2 regions of the Streptomyces sp. NBC_01381 genome follow, and region 1 is predicted to be linked to the other one. Evidence: riboswitches for the same ligand, from Rfam matches in the RefSeq annotation. Region 1 holds a riboswitch; the other holds the start of a gene.
The links. Region 1 has a riboswitch for S-adenosylmethionine ahead of thrC (threonine synthase). Riboswitches for the same ligand answer to the same signal wherever they lie in the genome.
Positions count from the first base shown of each region.

Region 1 (7,900 bases):
GGCCTTCTCGATGCCGCGCTTGAGGGCCATCGGGTTGGCACCGGCGGCCACGTTGCGCAGACCCTCGCGCACCAGGGCCTGGGCCAGGACGGTCGCGGTCGTCGTGCCGTCACCGGCGACGTCGTCCGTCTTCTTCGCGACCTCCTTGACCAGCTCGGCGCCGATCTTCTCGTACGGGTCCTCGAGCTCGATCTCCTTGGCGATGGAGACACCATCGTTGGTGATCGTGGGGGCGCCCCACTTCTTCTCGAGGACGACGTTGCGACCCTTGGGGCCCAGGGTCACCTTGACGGCGTCGGCGAGCTGGTTCATGCCGCGCTCGAGGCCGCGCCGTGCCTCCTCGTCGAACGCGATGATCTTGGCCATGTGAAGTGGTCCTCCCGGACGGGGTGGAAATGCAAACGGACCGTGCCCGCGCCCGCGACGGACGGCCTGCGCGCCGTGTGGTTCCTTGCCCCACCCGGCCTGCGGACCTCGCTGACCCGATCCAAGTTCTGTCACTCTCACTGGGAGAGTGCTAAGCCAATGATTAGCACTCGCCCCCTACGAGTGCAAGCGCCCCTGGCGGATCCCAGACGTACGAGGGGCCCGTACCCCTGTCGGGATACGGGCCCCTCGCCGTGAGTGCGTCGGTGGCCGATCGCGCCGAGATCAGACGGCGAGCTTGACCATGTCCGCCTGCGGACCCTTCTGGCCCTGCGAGATCTCGAACTCGACTCGCTGACCTTCTTCAAGGGTGCGGTAGCCGTCCATCTGGATCGCGCTGTAGTGGACGAAAACATCCGCACCACCGTCGACCGCGATGAAGCCGTACCCCTTCTCCGCGTTGAACCACTTGACGGTGCCCTGAGCCATGCCTAACTCCCCTATTACTGGCCCTTGCACGGGCCCGCACTTCGCGGACCCGGGTCAGACCTCACCCCCCCAATGGGATGTGGAGGTGTGCGCCGGAACGCGTCGACCGCGGCTGAATGTATCTGTCCAACTGCCGTCTGCAACAGGTCAATCGGACGAGAATTCCGGGCACGCCCGATCGGAAATATGCGGAGAATTTGCCGGAGTTCAGGGCAAGTCGGGCCAGACAAATGCCGCGATCGGCTCAAATGGGCAGTGCACTTTGGCTACTTCTTATCGGCTCCGGACCGACTTCGTATATGCGCTCGGCACAAACGGAGAAGCTCGTTTCCCAACTGTACCGCGCTCAACCACATGGAATTGCCCCCTCCACTTCTCTCGCGGAGGGGGCAATTGAGATAACACAGGGTGGTTGCGTAAAGGATCAGCCGCCGGCGACGGCAGGAATGATCGAGACACCCGCGCCGTCCGGAGTGGCCGTCTCCAGACCCTGCTCGAAACGGACGTCGTCGTCGTTGACGTACACGTTCACGAAGCGGCGCAGCTTGCCCTGGTCGTCCAGGACGCGGGCGGCGATACCGGCGTGCTTCTTCTCCAGGTCGGCGATGACCTCGGAGAGGTTCGCCCCCTCGGCGGCGACCTCGGCCTGACCGCCGGTGTAGGTGCGAAGAATGGTGGGGATGCGGACGTTGACGCTCATGGGGTTCACCTCAGAGATACGGGGAGGGAGCGCCCCTGAAAGGGGCGCGGGGAACTGCGCGAGGACGGACCACGACCAGCCGGTCGGCGACGGCGGTCAGCCCCTACGGCGACTAGCCTGCAAGCCCCGCGGCGCGGAACGCGTCAAGACTGGGCCGGATGGTCGCAGTCGCCTGCGAGGTCTCAGCGACGGCGTCAAGCGTCTTCAGGCCGTCCCCGGTGTTCAGCACGACCGTGGTGAGGGACGGATCGATGAGGCCAGCCTCGACCAGCTTCTTCGTGACGCCGACCGTCACCCCACCCGCGGTCTCCGCGAAGATGCCTTCCGTCCGCGCGAGCAACTTGATCGCATCGACGACCTGCTCGTCGTTGACGTCCTCCACCGCCCCGCCCGTGCGACGCGCGATGTCCAGCACGTACGGCCCGTCGGCCGGGTTGCCGATGGCCAGCGACTTGGCGATGGTGTTCGGCTTCTGGGGACGTACGACGTCATGCCCCGCCTTGAAGGCGGCCGACACCGGCGAGCACCCCTCCGCCTGCGCGCCAAAGATCTTGTACGGCTTGTCCTCAACGAGGCCAAGCCGGATCAGCTCCTTCAGACCCTTGTCGATCTTCGTGAGCTGCGAGCCCGACGCGATCGGGATGACCAGCTGGTCCGGAAGGACCCACCCCAGCTGCTCACAGATCTCGTACGCGAGGGTCTTGGAGCCCTCGCCGTAGTACGGCCGCAGGTTGACGTTGACGAAGCCCCAGCCCTCACCCAGCGGGTCGCCGATGAGCTCGGAGCAGAAGCGGTTCACGTCGTCGTAGTTGCCCTCGATGCCGACGAGCTCGCCGCCGTACACCGCGGCCATGACGACCTTGCCCTGCTCCAGGTCGTGCGGGATGAACACGCAGGAGCGGAAGCCGGCGCGGGCCGCGGCGGCGCCGACGGCACCGGCGAGGTTGCCCGTCGAAGAGCACGAAAGAGTCGTGAACCCGAAGGCGCGCGCCGCCTCGAGCGCCTGCGCCACGACGCGGTCCTTGAAGGAGTGCGTGGGGTTGCCGGAGTCGTCCTTGACGAACAACTTGCCCTGCTCGACGCCGAGTTCACGGGCGAGGTTGTCGGCCTTGACGAGCTGGGTCCAGCCGGGGTTCAGGTTCGGCTTGTCGGCCACGTCGGCGGGGACGGGGAGCAGCGGCGCGTAACGCCAGATGTTGGCGGGGCCGGACTCGATCTGCTTGCGGAGCGCCTCGGGGTCACCGGTCGGCAGGTCGTAGGCCACTTCGAGCGGGCCGAAACAGGCCTGACAGGCGAAGATGGGGCCGAGCGCGTAGAGCTCGCCGCACTCGCGGCAGGAGAGGCCCGATGCGGGGCCGAGGTCTACGGAGTTCGTAGCGGTGGTGGTGTCGTTCGTTGCGACAGTCTGCGCAGCCATGGAGGCGAGGCCCTTTCTCCTCATCTTCCCCGCGGCGCATCTCGCCGCGAGACGGAATTGGCACCTTCCCCACCGTGACCTCGTCGGTCGGCGGGAGGGTTGCCGGGGCTTCAACGGGCCGTATCCCTCTGCCCCTCTGGATGAGCGCTATGGCGCCGGGCTCGCGGTCCCGGTGCATTTGTTACGCGATGACCCCCGACATGCGATGGTCATCCGCGTTGTTCAAGACTGTAACCGAAGGCCTGGACGCTTGAGATAGTCGTCCGAACCGCGAGATGGATCACACAGAGAGGACCCTGACCTTGCTGGAAGAGGCCGAGCGCTGGCTGAGCAGGCGTTCCTGGTCCGTCGCCGACCGGCCGCTTGACCGGCTCATCGCGGCGAAGAAGGCGTCCGGCACGTCGGTGAGTGTCGTGCTGCCCGCGCTCGACGAAGAGGAGACGGTCGGCGAGATCGTCGCGGAGATCCGCCGTGAGCTGGTCGAGAAGGCCCCGCTCGTCGACGAGCTCGTGGTGATCGACTCGGGCTCGAAGGACCGCACGGCCGAGGTCGCGCGCGCCGCGGGCGCGCGGGTCGTGCACCGGGACGAGATCCTCCCCCGCATCCCGGCCGTGCCCGGCAAGGGCGAGGTCCTCTGGCGTTCGCTCCTGGTGACCGGCGGTGACATCGTCGCGTTCGTCGACGCGGACCTGAAGGAGTTCTCGGCGGACTTCGTCTCGGGCATCGTGGGCCCGCTCCTGACCGAGCCCGACGTGGACTTCGTGAAGGCGATGTACGACCGCCCGCTCGGCGGGGCCGCAGGTCAGGGCGGCCGGGTCACCGAGCTGATGGCGCGCCCGCTGCTGAACATGCACTGGCCGCAGCTCGCGGGCTTCGTCCAGCCGCTCGGCGGCGAGTACGCGGCACGCAGGTCGCTGCTCGAACGGCTGCCGTTCCCCGTCGGTTACGGAGTGGAGCTGGGCCTCCTTGTCGACGCGCTGCACACGGTGGGCCTCGACGCGCTCGCGCAGGTCGACGTCGGTGTGCGCAAGCACCGTCACCAGGACGGTCAGGCGCTGGGCCGGATGGCCGCGGCGATCTACCGGACGGCACAGCTGCGGCTCGCCCGCGGACACCTCGTACGCCCCGAGCTCACGCAGTTCGAGCGGGACGAGCACGGATTCGCGCCGCGCACCCACTCCGTGGACACGGAGGAGCGGCCGCCGATGGCCGACATCGCGGAGTACGCGGAACGCCGCGTGGCGTAGCCACGCCCAGCGGAGGCGCGACTGGGCGCTCGAGCCTTCGCGCGACTGCTTGCTCCTGGAACGTATACGGCGGGGCCCCCGCGGGGGTCCGGCCGTACGTTTGAGGTTTCCCCGGAGGGGCTAGGTTTCGGCACATGGTCTCCGAGCAGGCAGCGGCCCCGGCCGCCCAGGTCCTCGTCGCGTCCAACCGCGGCCCTGTCACGTACACCCTGGAGGAGAACGGGGAGCTGACGGCCAAGCGGGGCGGCGGCGGACTCGTCTCCGGGCTCAGCGCGATCGGGGACGACGCGGACGCCCTGTGGGTCTGCGCGGCGCTGGGTGACGGCGACCGGGAGGCCGTACGGCGCGGGGTCGCCGAGCCGGGCGTGCGGATGCTCGACATCGACGCCGGGTCGCACGAGGGCGTGCACGCCGACGCGTACAACGGGATCGCGAACTCGGTGCTTTGGTTCGTCCACCACATGCTCTACCAGACCCCGCTGGAACCGGCGTTCGGCCCGGAGTTCCGGGCGCAGTGGGCCTCGTACGAGACCTACAACCGAGCCTTCGCGGAGGCACTCGCGGAGAGTGCCGGGTCCGGCGCCGCGGTCCTCGTCCAGGACTATCACTTGTCTCTCGTCCCAGGGATGCTCCGCGAACTCCGCCCCGACCTGCGCATCGGCCACTTCTCGCACACGCCGTGGGCGCCGGTCGACTACTTCCGGATGCTGCCGGACGACATCGCCGAGCAGCTGCTGCGGGGCATCCTGGGCGCCGACCGGGCGGCGTTCCTGACGGGGCGGTGGGCGGACGCGTTCACGGCGTGCTGCGTGGACGCGCTCGGCGGTACGTCGGGGACGCGGATCGGGGTACACGGGCTTGGGGCGGACGCGGATTTCCTGCGGGAGCGGTCGCGGCGGGCGGATGTGGAGGAGCGGCTGGTCGCGCTGCGGGAGCAAGTGGGGGGCGACCGGAAGGTGATCGTCCGCGTCGACCGGACGGAACTGTCGAAGAACATCGTGCGGGGGCTGCAGGCGTATCGGCAGCTCCTGGAGGACCACCCCGAGTGGCGGGAGCGGGTGGTGCACGTCGCGTTCGCGTATCCGTCCCGGCAGGACCTGGCGGTGTACCGCGACTACACGGCGGAGGTGCGGCGGCTCGCGGACTCGATCAACTCGGCGTACGGGGTGGCGGGTTGGACCCCGGTGGTGCTCCACGTGAAGGACGACTTCGCGCGGTCGCTGGCGGCGTACCGGCTGGCGGACGTGGCTCTGGTGAACCCCATCCGGGACGGGATGAACCTGGTCGCCAAGGAGGTGCCGGTCGTCTCCGACGAGGGGTGCGTTCTTGTTCTGTCGCGGGAGGCTGGGGCATACGAGGAGCTGGGCGAGGACGCGCTGGTGGTGAACCCGTATGACGTTTCGGGTACGGCGGTTGCGCTGCACGAGGCGTTGAGCATGCCTGCGGACGAGCGCGCCGAACGCACAAAACGACTCGCTGCGGCGGCCACTGCGCTGCCGCCTGCCCAGTGGTTCCTGGACCAGCTGGGGGCGCTGGGGTAAGGGCGGTTTCGTCCTCAAACGCCGGACGGGCTGAAAAACCTGGCAACTGCCGGGCAATCGGGTGGGTGGGCGGGAAAAATCTCCAACCCCCACCCACGTTTGTCCATGGGCCCCCGGCCAGCCCCCTCGCTACCTTCCCCGCATGGCCCTACGCCGCACAAGCACCGTAGCCCTCACCGCCCTCGCCCTGGCAGGGGCGACAGCCGCCCCCACCGCCGCCGCGGAGGCGAAGACGTACTACGTCGACTGCCGGAGCGGCAGCGACAACGCGTCCGGCACCTCCGCCGGAACGGCCTGGCGCAGCCTGCAGAAGGCGAGCGCCCACACCTACGCCCCCGGCGAGAAACTGCTGCTGCGGCGCGGCACAAGCTGCACGGGGGTGCTGGCTCCCAAAGGTGCGGGTGCGGCCGGCGCCCCCGTGCTGATCGACGCGTACGGAAGCGGCAAGGCCAAGCCCCGCATCCAGGCGAACGGCGCCCGCGCCGCCCTGCATCTGGTCAACACCGAGCAGTGGGAGATCCGGAACCTGGACCTCTCCAACACCGGTCCCGCCACCACCACCGAACGCCGCGCCGGGCTCTACGTCCAGCTCACCGACTACGGCACGGCCGACCACTTCGTCGTCGACGGAGTCGACGTCCACGACGTGAACGGCGCCGACTTCAAGGACCCGGACCCGTCCGGCGGGATTCTCTTCGTCGTGCAGGGCAGCACCACCCCCACCCGTTTCAACGGCCTCCGCGTCGAGGACTCCACCGTCCGCCACGTCGACCGCACCGGCATCGGCACCATGTCGACCTGGGGCAGCGGCACGGACGCCGATGCCGAACTCCTTTCCAGCGGCGTCGAGTTCGTACGGAACAAGGCTTACGACGTCGGCGGCGACGGCATCGTCATCCACGAGACGCGGAAGGCCCGCGTCGAGCACAACTACGTGGACGGGTTCAACATGCGCTCGGCGGGCTACAACGCCGGCATCTGGGCCTGGGAGTCGCAGGACGCGCTCTACCAGTACAACGAGGTCACCGGCGGCCACGGGACGCGGGACTCAATGGCGTACGACATCGACGGCGGCAACGTCCGCAACACCTACCGCTACAACTACAGCCACGACAACGAGGGCGGTTTCCTACTCGTCTGCAATGGCGCGGACACCACCAGCGACGGCAACCGCATCCACGACAACATCAGCGTCAACGACCGGAACACCACGTCTCCGTACGCCGTGATCTCCGTCGTCTGCGGGGCCGCGACCGACACCCAGGTCTATCGGAACACCGTCGTCACCGACCGCGCCGACACCGCGCTCGTCTCCAACAACGGGCCCACCGGTGTCACCTTCCGCGACAATGTTCTCGTGGGTGCGCCCGGTGCCGGGTCTCCCATCAAGGACACCGTCAGCACCTTCAGCAACAACCTGTACTGGCGGACCGCCCAGCCGCGCGACCCGTCCGGCGTCAACGCCGACCCCCGGTTCGCCGACACCACTCCGGACGCCCCCGACGACGTACGGCTGAGGAGCGATTCGCCTGCTCGCGGCATCGGCACGGCCGTCGACGACGGGATCACCCACGACTACTTCGGCAATCCGATCCCCGATCCGCCCAACCTCGGGGCGGATCAGGGAAGTTGAGCCGCGATCGCCGCGATCAGTTCCACCACGCCCCGCGGGCCTTCCACCACCAGGTCGGCCCGCTCGGCCAGTTCCGCCACCTCCGCGCTGCCGCTGCACACCAGCAGGCCGCGCACCTGGTCCGAGCGGAGCTTCTCGACGGCGGCGAAGGCGGGCAGGTCACCCAGGTCGTCGCCGGCGTAGACGACCGTCTCGGCGCCCACTTCGCGTACGTAGTCGGCGAGGGCCACGCCCTTGTCCATGCCAGGCGGCCTCAACTCCAGGACCAGGCGCCCCGGTTCGACGATCAGGCCGTGGCGGGACGCCAACTCGCCGAGCGGCTCGCGCAGCGCCTCGAAGGCGGCCTGCGGGTCCTGGGCGCGGCGGGTGTGGACGGCGACCGCGCGGCCCTTCTCCTCGATCCAGGTGCCGCGCCAGGCGCCGATCGCGTCGAGGAAGCCGGGGAGTTCGGCGCGGACCGCCGCGACGCCGGGGTGTGGTTCGGCGGCGTGGACCGTGGAGGAGACG
Region 1 is NZ_JAPEPI010000001.1:1,188,111-1,196,010, reverse strand. It holds gene groL (chaperonin GroEL) at 1-366, opposite strand, end outside; gene OG453_RS05805 (cold-shock protein) at 652-855, opposite strand; gene OG453_RS05800 (MoaD/ThiS family protein) at 1,280-1,555, opposite strand; gene thrC (threonine synthase) at 1,668-2,972, opposite strand; SAM riboswitch class I at 2,990-3,119, opposite strand; gene OG453_RS05790 (glucosyl-3-phosphoglycerate synthase) at 3,275-4,219, shown strand; gene OG453_RS05785 (trehalose-6-phosphate synthase) at 4,354-5,760, shown strand; gene OG453_RS05780 (right-handed parallel beta-helix repeat-containing protein) at 5,903-7,393, shown strand; gene otsB (trehalose-phosphatase) at 7,381-7,900, opposite strand, start outside.

Region 2 (7,900 bases), 1.8 Mb from region 1:
AGAAGCTGGGCGCCGAGCGGGTGGAGACGGTGCGCGGGATGGGGTACCGGCTGCCGGGGTGAGCGCCCGGCCTGCCGGGGTGAGCGCCCAAATCACCCCGTGAAGTTCCTTTCATCTCAGGCTCATTGAGGGCTCACGGCGGGGCCCGAGGCTTCCTGTGTGACCCTGAATCCCCGCCAAGCCATCACGCTGTGCGTCGCGCTGAGTCTGTGCGCGCTGCTCGTGGTTCCCGGCAACTTCCCCGGCCTGAGCGGCGACGCCCGCCTCACTCTCGCCGTGTTCGCCCTGGCGACCTGTGCGTGGATCGGCACGCCGATCGACGACACGTACATCGCGCTCGGCGCCGGCCTCGCGCTCACCGCGACCGGGGTGATCAGCAGCGACACGCTCTTCGGCACCCTCGGCGACGAGACCGTCTGGCTGCTGATCTGTGCCTTCGTGCTCGCGGCGGCCGTGGCCCGCAGCGGTCTGGCGGGACGGGCGGCGGCCTTTCTGGTCAGCGGGGCGCGCAGCGTACGGCAGTTGACGCATCTGACGACGGCGGCGCTCGTCGTGACGGCCTTCGCGGTGCCGGCCACGTCGGGCCGCGCAGCGCTCGCGCTGCCCGTCTTCCTCGCCCTCGCCAAGGTCCTCGCCGACCGGAAGCGCCTGGTCGTGATGCTCGCCCTGCTCTTTCCGACCGTGATCCTGCTCTCCGCTGTCGCGACCCTGATCGGCGCGGGAGCACATCTGATCACGGTGTCGGTCCTGTGGGAGGCGACCGGGGAGCGGATCGGCTTCACGCAGTGGCTGCTGCTCGGCCTGCCGCTCGCCATGGCCTCGTCCCATCTGGCGGCGGAGGCCGTCCTGTTGACGACGACGCGGCGCGCGGACCGCAAGGGTCCCGTGCACATCACCGTCGAGCAGCTCCAGGAGCACAGCGAGCAGCCGGTCACCGGACCCTGGGAGCCCGCCGAGACCCGCTGCGCCCTGCTGCTCGCCACGGTCGTCACGCTCTGGTGCAGCGAGCCGCTGCACCAAGTGCCGCCCGCCGTGGTCGCGTTGATCGGCGCGGTCGTCGCATCCTCCCCCGCACTCGGCACCGTACGTCTGAAGGACGCCCTGAAGACGGTGCCCTGGTCGCTGCTGCTCTTCATGGCGGCGACGATGGCGATGGGCGTCGCGCTCGCCGACTCGGGGGCGGCGAAGTGGCTGGTGGGCGGCGTTCCGCTGGATGTGCCGCCCTGGCTGTTCCTGACCGTGGTCGTCGGGGTCAGCACGACCGCGCACCTCGTCCTGCAGTCCCGCTCGGCGCGTTCTTCGGTCCTGGTCCCGCTGGTCGTCGCGGCGGCCGTCGGCGCGGGCGTCAACCCCGTCGCGGCCGCCCTGGCCTCCACCGCGGCGGCGGGCTTCTGCCACACGCTGCCCGCGTCCGCGAAGCCCGTCACGCTCTTCGCCGACATCCCCGGCACCCCCACCTACACCCCGCGCGACCTGCTCCGCCTCTCCGCGGTCCTGGCACCGCTGACGGCCGCGCTCGTGCTGCTCTTCGCCATCGCGCTGTGGCCGCTGCTCGGCGTGCCCGTTCGCTGAGCGCTGTGCTGGAACGTCATCTGCGGGCCGGTGGGGGCTGGTCGAGCCCGCGCGGCGGAGCCGCCAATGTCGCAGCCCCGCGCCCATCAGTTCCCTCTGCCATGGAGACCCTCATGCTGACCCGTTTCGCCATCGCCCCCAGCGGCTTCAAGGAGTCCCTGTCCGCGCACTCCGCGGCCGAGGCCATCGCCGAAGGGGTACGCCGTGTCGTCCCGCACGCGGTGACCGATCTGATCCCCCTGGTGGACGGCGGTGAGGGCACCGCGCGCGCCCTGGCCGCCACCGGCGGCGGCCGCCTGGTCGCACTGCCCGCCACCGGGCCCGTCGGCCAGCGGATCGGCACGCACTTCGCGCTACTGCCCGACGGCACGGCGGTCGTCGAGATGGCGGCGGTGGCCGGGCTCTCGCTGGTCCCGCGCGATCTGCGCGACCCGGGCGCCACGACGACGTACGGCGTCGGCGAGCTGATCGGCGCCGCCCTGGACGCGGGGGCCCGCCGCATCCTGGTGGGCTGCGGCGACTCCGGAACGTCGGACGGCGGCGCGGGCGCCCTGCAGGCGCTCGGCGCCCGGCTCCTGGACGCGGACGGCTGGGAACTCCCGCACGGCGGCCGTGAGTTGACCCGCCTGAGCCGCATCGACCCGTCGGGCCTCGACCCCCGTCTGAAGGGCACCGAGATCCGGGTCGCCTGCAACCCCTTCAACGTCCTGACCGGCGAGCGCGGCGTCGCCCGCGTCTTCGGCCCCCAGAAGGGCGCCACACCCGCCCAGGTCGAGGTGCTCGCGGCCGCCCTTGAGCACTGGGCGCACATCCTCACCCGCGACCTGCACGCCACGGCGGACCTCGCCCTCGGCCCCGGCACGGGCGCATCCGGCGGTCTCGGCGCCGGCCTCGCCGCGCTGGGCGCCCGGCTGCTCCCCCGCTTCGACGTCCTGCTCGACCACCTGGACCTGGACGCCCGGCTTGCCCGCGCCGACCTCGTCGTCACCGCCGAGGGCGCCCTCGACCACCAGACGCCGCGCGGCAAGATCCCCGCCGAGGTGGCAAGGCGCGCCAAGCGGTCGGGCCGTCCGGTGCTCGTCCTCGCGGGCACCATCGGCCAGGGCGCGCACCATGTGCGGGCGGCGGGCGTGGACGCCTACAGCGCGATCCTGCCCGCCCCGGTCTCGCTCACGGAGGCGCTCGGCCGGGGCGGCGAGTTCCTCACCGACGCGACCGAGCGAGCCCTGCGGATGATCCAGATCGGCACCCGGCTGCCGTCCTCAAAGACTCAGGCCCCGGTGGTGTCCGGCACGCAACGCCCGTCCTCGGTGCGGTAGTTCCACCGCGCGCCGTCCGCCACCAGCTCCTTGACGGCGCGCACGAAACGCTCGACGTGCTCGTCCGGGGTTCCGGCGCCGAAGCTCACCCGGATCGCGTTCAGCGACTTCTCGCCGGGCGCGGCCTCGGGGGCACCGCACTCGCCCTGGGTCTGCGGGTCGCTGCCGAGCAGGGTGCGCACCAGCGGGTGGGCGCAGAAGAGACCGTCGCGTACGCCGATGCCGTACTCGGCGGAGAGCGCCGCGGCGAAGTGCGAGCTGTTCCAGCCCTCGACGACGAACGAGATGACGCCGACGCGCGGGGCGTCGTCGCCGAAGAGCGAGAGCACCTTCACCGCGGGCACCTCGGCGAGGCCCTCGCGGACCTTGGCGATGAGGTGGTTCTCGCGGGCGACGAGCTCGTCGAAGCCCGCCTCGGTCAGCGCCTTGCAGGCGGCGGCGATCGAGTACACGCCGATGACGTTCGGCGAACCGGCCTCGTGCCGGGCGGCGGTGTCGTGCCACTCGACGTCCACGCCGCCGTCCGTGCGCCGCGCGACCTTCCGCGATGCGCCGCCGCCGGCGAGGTAGGGCTCGGCCTCCTGAAGCCAGTCGGAGCGGCCCGCGAGGACGCCCGAGCCGAAGGGCGCGTACAGCTTGTGACCGGAGAACGCGACCCAGTCGACGTCCAACTCACGTACGGAGACGGGGTGATGGGGTGCGAGCTGCGCGGCGTCCAGGACGATGCGGGCGCCGTGCGCGTGGGCGGCGGCGGCCAGCTCCTTCACCGGCCACAGCTCACCGGTGACATTCGACGCGCCGGTCACGCAGACCAGGGCGGGCCCGTAGGGGTCGCGGTCGGCGAGAGCGCGCTCCAGGGTGGCGACGGCCTGGTCGGCGGTGCGCGGCGCGTTCAGGTACGTCACGCGGGCGTCGCGCCAGGGCAGCAGCGAGGCGTGGTGCTCGGTCTCGAAGACGAAGACCTGGCAGTCGGCGGGCAGCGCGGCGGCGAGCAGGTTGAGCGAGTCGGTGGTCGACCGCGTGAAGACGACCTGGTCGCCCTCACGGCAGTCGAGGAACTCGGCGACGGTGACCCGGCTGTTCTCGAACAGGTCGGTGGAGAGCTGCGACAGATACCCGGCCCCGCGGTGCACGCTGCCGTAGTACGGCGCGTACGCGGCCACGTCGTCCCACACCCGCTGCAGCGCGGGCGCGCTCGCCGCGTAGTCGAGCGCGGCGTAGGTCACCTCGCCACCGGTGACGAGCGGCACGGTGACGTCCCGGCCGAGGACGGCGAGGGGGGCACAGACGGACGAGTCGGCGGCGACGGCGGAAACAGACATGGCGAACTCCCGTGGGAAGGCAGGCGAGTTCACTGCAGCGACGCCCGTGCGACACGCAGGGCGGTGCAGTGATGAAAAGAAAAGGGGGGTGCGGAAAAGGGGCCGGAAAGCCCTATCGCATTCGCTTGCTCACGAGACTGCTCCCTCGAGGACCAGGACCCCTGGTGATCGCGAGGGGTCCGCGCTTGCCATACGCCTTGCTGCGTACGGCCTGGTCTTCACCCGGGGCACCCCGCCACGGACGGAGGGTTGCCGGACAGCAAGCCGGGGCCTAATCGCTGTCACTCATGACCTGTTGAGCATCTTGCCACATGATCTTCGACGCGCAAGGCGCAGTCCAGAATCCGGACTGCGCCTTGGGTCACATTCGGGGCCCGCGTCAGCGGTTGCTGGCCGCCACCCAGCGCTCCAGGGCCTTCTTCGCGGCCCCGGAGTCGATGGACTCGGCCGCCCTGACCATGCCGGCCCGGATCTCCTCCACGAGGCTCCCCTCGCCCGGCGAGAGGGCCACGAGCGCCGCCGCCGAGTTGAGCAGCACCGCGTCCCGCACGGGCCCGGTCTCCCCGTCGAGCAGCCGCCGCGCGACCTCCGCGTTGTACGAGGCGTCGGCACCCCGCAGCGCCTCGATGGGCACCAGGTCGATCCCGACGTCGCGCGGGTCGAAGGCCTCCTCGCGCACGGCTCCGTCACGCACCACCCAGACCCGGGAGGTCGACGTCGTCGTCAGCTCGTCGAGCCCGTCGTCGCCGCGGAAGACGAGCGAGGAATGCCCGCGCTCGGCGAAGACACCGGCCACCACGGGCGCCATCCGCGGGTCGGCGACGCCGACCGCCTGGGCCCGCACCCTGGCCGGGTTGGTGAGCGGACCGAGCAGGTTGAACACGGTCCGGATGCCCAGCTGGCCGCGCGCGGCGCCCGCGTACCGCAGCGCCGGGTGGAACTTCACCGCGAAGCAGAAGGTGATGCCCGCCTCCTCCACGACCTCGACGACCCGCTGCGGCGTGAGCTCCAGGTTCACGCCGAGCTTCTCGAGCACGTCGGAGGCGCCGCTGGCCGACGACGCGGCGCGGTTGCCGTGCTTGACGACCTTCGCGCCCGCGCCGGCGATGACGATCGCGGACATCGTGGAGATGTTGACGGTCTTGGCGCCGTCGCCACCGGTGCCGACGATGTCGACGGTCTCGCCGGGCACCTTGATCACATTGGCGTGCTCATACATGGCGCGTACGAGACCGGAGATCTCCTCGACCGTCTCGCCCTTGGCGCGCAGCGCCACCACGAAGCCGGCGATCTGCGCGTCGGTGGCCTCGCCGCGCATGATGCGGTCCATGGCCCAGGCGGTGTCGTCGGCGCTCTGGTCGCGCCCGTCGAGCAGACCGTTCAGTACGTCGGGCCAGGAACGGCCCGCCGCGGTATTGCCTCCTGCGGGGGTCACAGCGCTCATCTGCCGCTCCTGAGTTCGTATAAATGGGCCAAGGACACCCTATCCAGGTGCGGGGACGGCAAAGAGCCCCGTCCGCGCAATGGACGGGGCTCTTGCCGTGGCGACCTTGTGGTCAGAGCTCTGTGAGCTCAGGGATCAGTGGTGGCCGTGGCCGCTCGTGATCTCCTTGTACTCCTCGACGGTGGGCTTGGGGATCTGGCTCTCTTCCCCGAAGTAGCCCTTCGAGAGCTTGGCCCGGAGCTTCTGCGAACCGGACACCTTGCGCTCGACACCGTTCTCGTCGACCGTCGGGCCGATCTCGACCGGCACGTACTGCTCGTGCGCGGTGAGCGTGTGCAGCTGCTCCTGGTTGAGCGGCTCGTGGACCTCGATGAACTCACCGTGCGGCAGGCGCTTGATGATGCCGGACTCGCGCCCGTGCAGCACCTTGTCCTTGTCGCGCCGCTGCAGACCCAGGCAGATCCGCTTGGTGATGATGAACGCCAGCACCGGGAAGACGAAGAAGGCGATCCGCACGAACCAGGTGATCGAGTTGATCGACAGGTGGAAGTGCGTGGCCCACAGGTCGTTTCCGCCGCCGATGAGCAGCACGAAGTACCAGGACAGCCATGCGACACCGAAGGCCGTACGGGTCGGGACGTTGCGTGGGCGGTCCAGGATGTGGTGCTCGCGCTTGTCGCCGGTGACCCAGGACTCGATGAACGGGTAGACCGCGATCGCGACCAGGACCAACGGGAAGATGATCAGCGGGATGAACACACCCAGGACGAGCGTGTGACCCCAGAGATTGATCTCCCAGCCCGGCATGAACCGGATCAGGCCCTCGGAGAAGCCCATGTACCAGTCGGGCTGGGCTCCGGTGGAGACCTGGTCCGGACGGTATGGGCCGAGAGCCCAGATCGGGTTGATCGTGGCGATCGCCGAGATGGCCGCGATGACGCCGAAGACCAGGAAGAAGAAGCCTCCGGCCTTGGCCATGTAGACCGGGAGCAGCGGCATGCCGACGACGTTCTTCTCGGTCCTGCCGGGGCCCGCGAACTGCGTGTGCTTGTGGAAGAAGACCAGGATCAGGTGGGCCACCAGGAGGCCCATCATGATGCCGGGCAGCAGCAGGATGTGGACCGAGTAGAACCGGGCCACGAAGTCGCCGCCGGGGAACTCCCCGCCGAACAGGAACATCGACAGGTACGTACCGACGATCGGTACGGACAGGATCGCGCCCTGCATGAAGCGGACACCGGTGCCGGAGAGCAGGTCGTCCGGGAGCGAGTAACCGGTGAAGCCGGTGAACATGCCGAGGACGAGCAGCAGGAAGCCGAAGATCCAGTTGACCTCACGGGGCTTGCGGAAGGCACCCGTGAAGAAGACGCGCATCATGTGCACGAACATCGCCGCGAGGAAGATCAGCGCCGCCCAGTGGTGGATCTGCCGGATCAGCAGACCACCGCGCACATCGAAGCTGATGTGCATGGTCGAGTTGAACGCCTCGGACATCAGCTGTCCCTGCAGCGGGACGTAGCTGCCGTGGTACTCCACCTCGTTCATCGACGGGTGGAAGAACAGCGTCAGATACACACCCGTGAGGATGATGATGATGAAGCTGTAGAGCGCGACCTCACCCAGCATGAAGGACCAGTGGTCCGGGAAGATCTTGCGCATGTTGGCCTTGGCCAGGGAATAGATCCCCAGGCGGCCGTCGGCCCAGTCGGCGACCCGCTCACCGGCGGGCGCCTCCTTCTTGCGGTTGTCGTTCGCCGAAGTGCTCATCCGCGCTCCCAGAATGCAGGACCGACGGGCTCTTCGAAGTCGCCGAGCGCCTCGAGGTAGCCCTCGTCGTTCACGCCGATGCGCAGCTGCGGCAGTGCGTGACCGGCCGGGCCGAAGATCACTCGGGCACCGTCGGAGAGGTCGAAGGTGGACTGGTGGCACGGGCAGAGGACGTGGTGCGTCTGCTGCTCGTACAGGGAGATCGGGCAACCCACGTGGGTGCAGATCTTGGAGTAGGCGACGATGCCGTCGTGCGACCAGTCGAGCTCGCGCTTGTCCTTGATGTTGTCCGGCTGGATCCGGACGATCATCAGGGCCGCCTTGGCGATCTGCACCTGGAAGTCGTGGTCGTGCTCCTCCAGGCCCTCGGGCTTGGCGAAGGTCAGCGAACCGACCGAGACGTCCGCGGGGCGCAGCGGCTCGTTCGTGTTCATGTTCACGAGCAGCTTGCCCTTGCCCCACAGGGTGTGCCGCAA
Region 2 is NZ_JAPEPI010000001.1:2,961,413-2,969,312, reverse strand. It holds gene OG453_RS13965 (response regulator transcription factor) at 1-62, shown strand, start outside; gene OG453_RS13960 (SLC13 family permease) at 160-1,572, shown strand; gene OG453_RS13955 (glycerate kinase) at 1,686-2,891, shown strand; gene OG453_RS13950 (aminotransferase class V-fold PLP-dependent enzyme) at 2,843-4,213, opposite strand; SAM riboswitch class IV at 4,390-4,506, opposite strand; gene trpD (anthranilate phosphoribosyltransferase) at 4,593-5,657, opposite strand; gene OG453_RS13940 (cytochrome bc complex cytochrome b subunit) at 5,793-7,424, opposite strand; gene OG453_RS13935 (ubiquinol-cytochrome c reductase iron-sulfur subunit) at 7,421-7,900, opposite strand, start outside.
Region 2: linked by a shared signal. The riboswitch ahead of OG453_RS13950 (aminotransferase class V-fold PLP-dependent enzyme) and the one ahead of thrC (threonine synthase) in region 1 are both predicted to bind S-adenosylmethionine.